Regions from separate parts of the Chungangia koreensis genome, predicted to be linked through region 2. Evidence: predicted binding sites of a transcription regulator. Region 2 holds the regulator's gene; each other region holds the start of a gene.
The links. Region 2 encodes LexA, which represses DNA repair genes until DNA is damaged. Its sites were predicted from a motif close to CNAACANNTGTTNG; they were not measured.
Positions count from the first base shown of each region.

Region 1 (3,287 bases), on a different contig from region 2:
CACGGGTTTCTGCTTCTTTCGTCATGACAGCGATATCCGTAGCCAATTCGTTTTCAACTTCGCCAAGAAGGATATTTCGGGCCTCTTCGCGAGTCAAAGCGGAAATTCGTTCAAGCTCGGTTTGCTGTTTTGCTACAAGTTCTTCCACTTTGCTTTCCATCTGTTCAATATGCTGTTGTCGGTCAGCCAAGGCGTTTTCTTTACGCTCAAAGCCTGCTTCACGTTTGTTCAGAGCATCATCCTTACGGTCAAGATTCTCTTCCCTCTGTAACAGCCGGTTTTCCTGCTTTTGTAATTCAGCACGGCGTTCGCGGATGTCAGATTCAGCTTCATTTCGCAATCTGTGAGTTTCATCTTTGGCTTCCAATAGTGCCTCTTTTTTCAATGATTCTGCTTCACGTCTTGCATCTTCCAAGATCAATTCAGCGGAGTTTTTAGCACCATTCACTTTTGAATCGTTCACTTTTTTCAAAATAAAATAACTAACAATAGCACCGACAAAGATTCCAAGCAAAGTGGAGATGATTAAATCACCCATAATGGTCACCTCCTATTGCTAGATATAAAACGTTTTCAGTCGGCTCGTATATCGAGATTCAACATACTGCCTAAAGCATTTCTAAAGTTGAGAAAGTATACAGATACAATTGTATAGATGTAAAAATCTCCTGTCAAGGTTTCACAATTTCGACAAAAATAATACCCCCTCAATCGGAGGGGGTACAAATTTTATTCTTCATCGAGCAGTAAAGAAAGTTCTTTCAGTTCTTCTTCATCTTCCTCTTCATGGGATGCAATCGTATAAGATGCAGCTGCCATCCCTAAAGATTCACGGATTTTTTGCTCTATTTCATAACGGATGGCTGTGTTCTCTTTCAAGAATTGTTTTGCGTTTTCACGCCCTTGTCCAATTCGTTCTTCGTTATATGAATACCACGAACCACTCTTAAGGATGACATCCAATTCTGAACCGATGTCAACGATTTCTCCAACTTTAGAAATTCCTTCTCCGTACATGATATCTACTTCTGCAGTACGGAATGGTGGAGCGACTTTGTTTTTAACAACTTTAAGCTTCGTACGGTTACCCACCATTTCTTGTCCTTGCTTGATCGCTTCAGCACGGCGGACTTCAAGACGCACGGAACTGTAGAACTTCAAGGCACGTCCACCAGGAGTAACTTCCGGGTTCCCGAACATAACGCCGACTTTCTCACGGATTTGGTTAATGAAGATGGCAATTGTCTTAGACTTATTGATCGCACCGGACAGTTTCCGAAGCGCCTGTGACATAAGACGGGCTTGAAGACCAATATGGGAATCTCCCATCTCGCCCTCGATTTCTGCTTTTGGTACAAGAGCTGCAACAGAGTCAATGACAATGATATCGATTGCACCACTTCGTACCAATGCTTCTGCGATTTCAAGTGCCTGTTCACCAGTGTCCGGCTGGGACAATAGCAATTCGTCGATATTGACCCCAAGTTTTTGTGCATAAACTGGATCTAACGCATGTTCTGCATCGATGAATGCAGCTTGACCGCCGTTTGCCTGAACTTCTGCAATCGCATGTAAAGCAACAGTTGTTTTACCTGAACTTTCAGGTCCGTAGATTTCGATGATACGTCCACGTGGATAACCGCCTACTCCAAGTGCTGCATCGAGCGCCAAAGATCCGCTCGAACTAGTCGAGATTTCACGGTCTGTCTGTTCGCCAAGTTTCATGACAGATCCTTTCCCGAATTGTTTTTCTATTTGTTTTAACGCCATATCTAATGCTGCTTTACGGTCGCTCAAATTGTTTCCTCCTTTAGTGGTCTTAACCCCTTTGAATCTATCTCTACTATACTCGCTTTATGAGAAATAATCAAGAAAAAAGCGAACATTTATTCGTTAATTTTGAAGCGCAAAATGAAAGGAATTTCGAATAAAGGACGCCGAAAATTCATTTTCCTGAAAAACAGGGCGGCAAAATTGAATTTTGCCGCCCTCTAACTTAAGGAAGTTGTTTTAAAATTTTAATCAAATAATTCATCGTAGATTTAACTGCCCTCAGTCTGTTCGTATTCCTCATTCCCGATAACTTTAATTGATAAGCAACGGGTTCTTCATCGTTCAGCACTATTGCGATCCATACAGTTCCCACCGGCTGACCGTCATGCATTTCTGGCCCCGCTGCTCCAGTCAGACCAACGCCGATATCCGTGCCGAACTTTTGTTTCACTCTCACGGCCATCTCCATCGCACATTCTTTACTGACTACACCATGCCGTTCAATCACTTCTTGAGCGACACCTAATTGATGGATTTTAGCTTGTTCTGTATAAGTAACTATTCCACCGACCAAAGTTGAACTGATTCCCGGAATTTCAGCCAGTTCGGATTGGAACAGTCCAGCGGTCAGACTCTCAGCTGCTGAGATGGTTAACCCTTTTTCCATTAAGAGTTCAGCTGCTTTAGAGGTAAGGGAATCATCATCAATCCCATATTGAAAGTCTCCTACCCTCTCCAAAATAGCTGTCTTAGCTGAAGAAATAAGCTTAGCTGCCTCTATTTCAGAATTTGCCTTAGCAGTTATTCGGAGTGTCACTTCACCGTCAGAAGCGAGTGGGGCGATGGTCGGGTTTTCTTGTGCATCCAATAGATCCTCAATTTTATGCTCCAGTTCAGCTTCCCCAATACCGTAAAAGCGGAGAACCAAGGATTTAATGGTTTCATATCCGCCTACTTTCTTAGCTAAGAACGGTTTTGCTTCAAACTGGAACATCGGCTCAAGTTCTTTTGGCGGTCCCGGCAAAAGTATGTAAGTTCTTCCCTCTTGTTCATAAATCATTCCAGGAGCCATACCGTGGTGATTAACAAGCACCTTGGATCCATTCAGGACAAGTGCCTGTTTCCGGTTATTCTCTGTCATCGGTCGATTCAATCGATTGAAAAAAGCTTCAATTGAATGCAAAGCGGCCTGATTATACATCAGTTCCACACTCAAATGCTTGGCGATTGTTTCTTTTGTTAAATCATCCTTGGTGGGTCCAAGCCCACCGCTGAAAATAATTAGGTCTGCACGGCTTTCAGCAATAGTAATCGCCTGATCGAGCCGGATTCCATTATCTCCGACAACTGTATGATAATACACATTAACGCCCAATTCGGCGAGCTGATTCGATATAAACTTTGCATTCGTGTTGGCAATTTGCCCCAATAGCAATTCCGAACCTACTGCAATAATTTCAGCATTCATCATTGATTGCCCCTTTACATGGAGTCCAATAATACTCTCCGGTTTT
Region 1 covers NZ_JBHSEC010000002.1:15,463-18,749, forward strand. The annotation lists gene rny (ribonuclease Y) at 1-538, opposite strand, end outside; gene recA (recombinase RecA) at 730-1,770, opposite strand; gene ACFOZY_RS01730 (competence/damage-inducible protein A) at 1,997-3,244, opposite strand; gene pgsA (CDP-diacylglycerol--glycerol-3-phosphate 3-phosphatidyltransferase) at 3,256-3,287, opposite strand, start outside.
Region 1: a site for LexA is predicted at 1,880-1,893, ahead of recA (recombinase RecA). Genes of this name have one in related genera too.

Region 2 (3,287 bases):
GTAAAAGAATTTTTAATGAATCTCAACAGAGAATATTGGAACGCAATGAGGCTGTCCAAGCTGTTACCGATCGGTCGATTTCGTTTACTCCTGAATTCAAAATCAAGGCAGTTAACGAATACAAACAAGGGAAATCGCCTTCTGATATCTTCATCAATCAAGGGTTGACGTTGGACCTCATCGGTCCAAAGAAGCCGAAGGAATGCTTATCACGTTGGAGATCCACCTATGCCGTTTACGGCGAGGAAGGCTTTTATATAGAAAGGCGTGGAAAAGGCAGTACTGGGAGACCTCCTGTGAAAAATCAATCTGCGGAAAAGCGATTGGAAAAGGCTGAAGCGCGCATAAAATATCTGGAAGCTGAACTTGAACTTTTAAAAAAGCTCGAGGAACTCGAAAGGCAGGCGAGGAAGAGACACTAAAGCCATATGAGAAATATCAATTGATCAATGAAATCATTCGCAAATATAATTTACAGTACATGACGGCCTACCTTTGTACAGTGACGGAAGTAAGCCGAAGCGGATACTACGCTTGGTTGAAACAGTCGGACAACCGATCCGTAAAGGAGGAATCAGATTTCCTGGATTACCTTCTCCTAAAACAAATCTATGATGCAAAGAGAGGAAAAGCAGGTTATCGGGTCCTCCGGATGATTTTAGAGAATGACTATGGTGTCATCATGAATCCTAAGAAAATCCGGAGACTAACGAATAAGTTTGGGATGAGCGCGAAGATTCGCCGTATGAACCCATACAGAAAGCTGGCGAAGGCCACCCAAGAACACCGTACGGTGTCAAACCATCTGAATCGCGAGTTTAAGCAGGAAGAACCCCAGAAAGTATTCTTAACCGATATCACCTATCTTCACTACAGGAATGGGCAAACCGCTTACCTTTCCTGTGTTAAAGATTTGGCGACACGTGAGATTGTATCGTTTGATCTTTCAAGAAGCCTATCCATGGAGATTGTCTATCGGACTCTTGCCAGATTGAAAGAGTCATTGAATGGAAACATTCATCCTGAAGCCATCCTACATTCAGATCAGGGATTCCACTATACTCATCCTGAATACAGGAATCGAGTGAGGAAAATGGAACTTACACAGTCAATGTCCCGTAAGGGTAATTGCCTGGATAATGCCCCAATGGAATCATTCTTCGGCCATTTGAAAGACGAGTTAGACTATAGACAAGCAGAGGATTTTGAAACTCTTTATAAACTTGTGGCGGAGTATATCGAGGAGTACAATACTCAGAGATATCAATGGGATTTAAAAAAGATGACTCCGGTACAATACCGAAGCCATCTTTTGGCTGCCTAATTGGCAGGTTGCTTTTATTTAATTGTCCATTTTACAGGGCGCAGTTCAGATTCCAACGCTGTTTTTTTATACATTTGGTGATTTTAGTGGAGCGGTGGAAGAAGGAGCCAAGACCAGGCACCAAATACTTCGCCATAATGTAACGGTTCTTCTTTATTTCCACTTAAAATTCCCATGACTCAATCTCCTTTAATCATTCATTCATCCGTATTTTGTGGAAAAGGGAGGGGGTTATTCGCAAACAAAAAAACCGCTTGAAGTATCAAGCGGTCAAAGATTCCTTAATGAATTTGCCGGTACACGCCAACGACCTTACCGAGGATGGATACCTGTTCGACAATAATGGGTTCCATAGAGGAGTTTTCCGGTTGAAGCCTGAAATAAGATTTCTCTTTGAAGAATCGTTTGACAGTTGCTTCGTTTTCCTCTGTCATAGCTACTACAATATCTCCGTTATTAGCAGTTTGTTGTTGTTTGACGACGACGTAGTCACCATTTAATATCCCTGCTTCTATCATACTATTACCTACAATTTCAAGCATGAAGAGATGATCCTCCGACGTTCCGAATGATTCAGGTAGAGGGAAGTATTCTTCAATGTTTTCAACGGCAGTGATCGGAAGTCCGGCTGTAACTTTACCGACCAACGGAACATGAACAACTCCTGCTTTTACTGTGAAGTCAGAGTCTGGATCCAAAATTTCAATAGCCCTTGGTTTTGTGGGATCCCTTCTGATCAAGCCTTTACTTTCAAGTCGGGCTAAGTGGCCATGGACTGTTGAACTGGAAGCAAGCCCAACAGCTTCCCCGATTTCACGGACGGATGGTGGATATCCTTTTAAGCGGACTTGTTCCTTTATATATGCAAGGATATCTTCCTGCCTTTTTGATAGTTTCTTCAATTCCTTCACCTCTTTTTGGTATGTGGTCTGTCTATTCTTACATATAGTATAGCAATGTTCGTATAAGAATGCAAACATAGGTTCGAAATAAATTCTTGACAAGAAACAGATGTTCGTAATAAAATAAGAACATACATTCCGAACGAATATTCTTATTAGGGGTTGAATTTGATGAACTTCATTAAAAATAATTCTTTTATTTTATCCATTATTGCTTTAAGTGCCATACTTACATTGATTGCCGGACTTGTAATGGGGGAAGAAGAGCCCAATAAAACGATTGTGATCCATCAAGGGGATACACTCTGGACGTTAGCAGAACAATATAAGGGTGACCTTCCACACGAGGAATGGATCGCTTCAGTCATGGATGCAAACGACTTACACCATCCAGTAATCACATCTGGAAGCAAGCTGGTTATTCCAAGTTCACTAATGAAAACTGATCAGATTGCAGGCGAAATCTATTTGGCAGGCGAGAATCATTGAAAAATAAAAGCTGTGTTATTTACTGCAGAGTCAGCACGGAAAAAGAGTCGCAAGAGGTTTCTTTAGAACGACAAGAAGAGGAATTGAAATCATTTGCGGGTAAATTGGATTTGAAGGTTTCGAAAATCTTCACGGACAAACATAGCGGTTATGATGTAGAACGTGAAGGACTTCTGAGCTTATTGGAATTCGTAAAAAGTGCTGGTGTGGATGTCGTTTTGGTACAGGATGAAACTCGTCTTGGGAGAGGAAATGCCAGAATGGCGGTTTTGCACTTACTGCAGAAATCGGGTTCCGAAGTCTTTTCACTAAATGATGCTGGACCTGTTTCACTTAACGAGATGGATACGATGCTGCTTAATATATTGGCCATTGTAGAAGAATATCAACGTAAAATACATAATGCTAAAATTAGAAGAGGGATGCGGCGTGCAGTTGAAAAGGGATACCGTCCTGAAAAAAACTTGAAGCTAAAGGGGAATCCGGAGGGTAGGGAAAGGATTGACCTTCCAGTGAATGAAATTATTAATTTACGGGAAAAAGGGTTAACTTTTGAAGAAATCGCTTCAACT
Region 2 covers NZ_JBHSEC010000019.1:444,720-448,006, reverse strand. The annotation lists one part of gene ACFOZY_RS11415 (IS3 family transposase) at 1-375, shown strand, start outside; one part of gene ACFOZY_RS11415 (IS3 family transposase) at 375-1,324, shown strand; gene lexA (transcriptional repressor LexA) at 1,606-2,226, opposite strand; gene yneA (cell division suppressor protein YneA) at 2,398-2,715, shown strand; gene ACFOZY_RS11400 (YneB family resolvase-like protein) at 2,712-3,287, shown strand, end outside.

Region 3 (3,287 bases), on a different contig from region 2:
TATAATAGTACACACATCCTATTATAGTTAATATTGGAAGAAAAACAAGACTATTCTCACAATTCTCCGCATGTGGCAAAAATACCATTGATAGAATTTTCAAATTAATTATTGCGAAGCTTCGGAAATTTCCTTATAATAAAAAAAAGGCATCCGGGGTGAGAAGAATGGATAAATATTATTCATATGCTGAATTTATGAAAGCAGTCGGGAAGAACCAGACAAAGAGCGAGGCAGAAAAGCTGCTAAATGACATTTATCTCGACCTGTTTTTAAATCATGTCCATCGGGAACAAAGAAAGAACAGTCTACTGTCACTAATTGATGAGTCGTTGGATCAGAAAGACAAACAATCGTTTATGCTATATACTTCGGAGCTTATGAATTTGGAAGAGGAACAGAAAGTCAATTTCATATGATAAATAACCGGTTTGCCTGGGAGAACCCCACCCCCATAGGCGAGCCGGTTTTATTTTGGGATGATGGGGTGGAAATGAAGGTTTGATTTCAAAATGGGGTGTAATTGATCAGAATCCGACTGAAAATTGCATTTTGCCCCGATTTGGCAGAGCAAAATACAATGATCTGAAACCGTATAGACAGCGTTGAACCCCCGTGATACGATGCCCGAAAAAGGGGAGTTGGGGACGTGGCTTTGAAAGAAAAATCTATATCGCTGAATCTGATGGGGCTTTTAGCATTAGAGAAGCGGCTGGTTTTAGAAGATGAAAACCATGCGTTCATTCGGAGAAAAAGATTGAGCGCTCAAGCAGGAATCGGCGGTGAAGAAATCTTACAGCGGGCATTCAAGCTGAACAAATTCAATCACGAATACGAAATCATCCATGACCTGCATTTGGATGCCAACTCCAAATTCCAAATCGACACCGTCTACTTTACACCTTCGTACGTCATGGTGTTGGAAATGAAAAACATTGCGGGCAAAGTGAGATTTGAAATGAATCCACGCCAGATGAAACGTACGTTGTTGAGCGGACAAGTCGACGCTTTTGACTGCCCCGGAATCCAAGTAGAGAAGAATATCATGCTGTTGAAAGAGTGGCTCTTCGATCGAGGATTTGACCTCCCTGTATACGGAGCGGTGCTCTTTGCTCGATCCAGCACCATTTTTGAAAACGAACCCCCATTTAAAGTCATGTTCCCTTCCGAACTCCCCGTCTACTTAAGGAAAATCCACCAACCCGGAAAAGAAATGGACAGAGGAACGTTTCAACTATTAGCACGTGAACTGATTGAAAGCCACATTGTCTTTAACCCTTTTCCGATTTGCAGAAACTATAAGATTGAATTAGAGCAAATCTTAACAGGCGTCGAATGCAAACAGTGCCTGGAATTAGGGATGAAGAAAGTGAAAAAGGGGTGGATTTGCTCACAGTGTGGATTCATCGATCGGCATGCTCACCGGGACACGTTAGTCGAATGGTTCATGCTATTTGGAGGAGAGCTAACGAACCGGGAGTGTCGTAGGTTTTTGGGGATTGATAACGCTCAATTGGCTACACGCTTATTAGAAGGTGCGAACCTAATACCTTATGGAAATAATAAAGGAAGAAAATACGGAATGGACTTACTAACCTTTTTTGGTGAGAATCGTTGATATATCCCGATAATCGTTGATAAGTGGTCAACAATCGTTGATATATCCAAATAATCGTTGATATAAGGGTAAGAATCGTTGATAAACACCTAATAATCGTTGATATCCCAAATCCAGTAGGAGTTTCGCGCTTCCGATTGCGGTACTTGTTGAATCGTTGATATATCCCGATAATCGTTGATAAGTGGTCAACAATCGTTGATATATCCAAATAATCGTTGATATAAGGGTAAGAATCGTTGATAAACACTCAACAATCGTTGATATCCTCATTAAAAGGGAAGTTCCAGTAACTTCTCTTTTGTCTTTTTCATTTTAAAACACACGTTCGCTTTTTTCGTGTATTAATAAAGTGGGTATGTTAAAATAGAAGCATTAAAAGGAGGAGTGTGTGCATGGAACAGCAATTTGACTTGCAGGCCCCCTATCAGCCTGGTGGTGACCAGCCGGAAGCGATTCGGCAGCTGGTAGCGGGTTTGAATGAAGGAAAAAGGCATCAAACCTTGTTAGGAGCGACAGGAACAGGGAAAACATATACCATATCGAATGTTATTAAGGAAATCAACAAGCCGACGCTTGTCATTGCACATAACAAAACACTCGCCGGTCAGCTGTACTCGGAGTTTAAAGAGTTCTTCCCGAATAACGCGGTAGAATATTTTGTCAGTTACTATGATTACTATCAGCCAGAAGCGTATGTACCTCAGACGGATACATATGTGGAGAAGGATGCAAGTATTAACGATGAAATCGATAAGCTCCGGCACTCGGCCACGTCTTCTTTATTTGAACGGAAAGATGTCATTGTCATCGCTTCGGTTTCCTGTATTTATGGTCTCGGTTCGCCGAAGGAATATCGGGAACTCGTTGTGTCCCTTCGCACAGGGATGGAGATTGAACGGAATCAGCTCCTTCGGAAACTGGTCGATGTTCAATATGAAAGGAACGACATCAATTTCGTACGCGGTACGTTCCGGGTCAGAGGGGACGTAGTTGAAATATTCCCTGCATCCAGAGACGAGCGATGCATTCGAGTGGAATTTTTCGGTGATGAAATTGACCGTATACGAGAAGTGGATGCACTAACAGGCGAGATTTTAGGCGAACGTGATCATGTCGCGATCTTCCCGGCTTCCCACTTCGTTACGCGAGAAGAAAAGATGGTAAAAGCCATCGAAAATATCGAGACTGAGCTGGAAGAAAGATTGAAGGAACTTCGCGCGGATGAAAAGTTATTGGAAGCACAGCGACTTGAACAAAGGACCCGTTATGACCTGGAAATGATGCGGGAGATGGGATTCTGTTCAGGAATCGAGAACTATTCCAGACATTTAACACTACGGCCGGCTGGTGCGACACCTTATACGCTCCTTGATTACTTCCCGGAAGACTTCCTATTAGTGGTAGATGAAAGTCACGTAACGCTTCCACAAATCCGTGGAATGTTCAACGGTGACCAAGCGCGGAAAAATGTCCTTGTGGAACACGGTTTCCGTTTACCTTCCGCATTGGATAACCGGCCGTTGACATTCGAAGAATTCGATAAGCATATTTCACAGGCGGTTTATGTATCAGCCACTCCAGGTCCATACGAGTTGGAGCATACACCTGAAATGGTCGAACAAATCATCCGTCCGACAGGCTTGCTGGATCCAGTGATTGAAGTACG
Region 3 covers NZ_JBHSEC010000020.1:182,927-186,213, reverse strand. The annotation lists gene ACFOZY_RS13870 (IDEAL domain-containing protein) at 168-419, shown strand; gene ACFOZY_RS13865 (nuclease-related domain-containing protein) at 650-1,618, shown strand; gene ACFOZY_RS13860 (hypothetical protein) at 1,646-1,891, opposite strand; gene uvrB (excinuclease ABC subunit UvrB) at 2,014-3,287, shown strand, end outside.
Region 3: a site for LexA is predicted at 1,936-1,949, ahead of uvrB (excinuclease ABC subunit UvrB). Genes of this name have one in related genera too.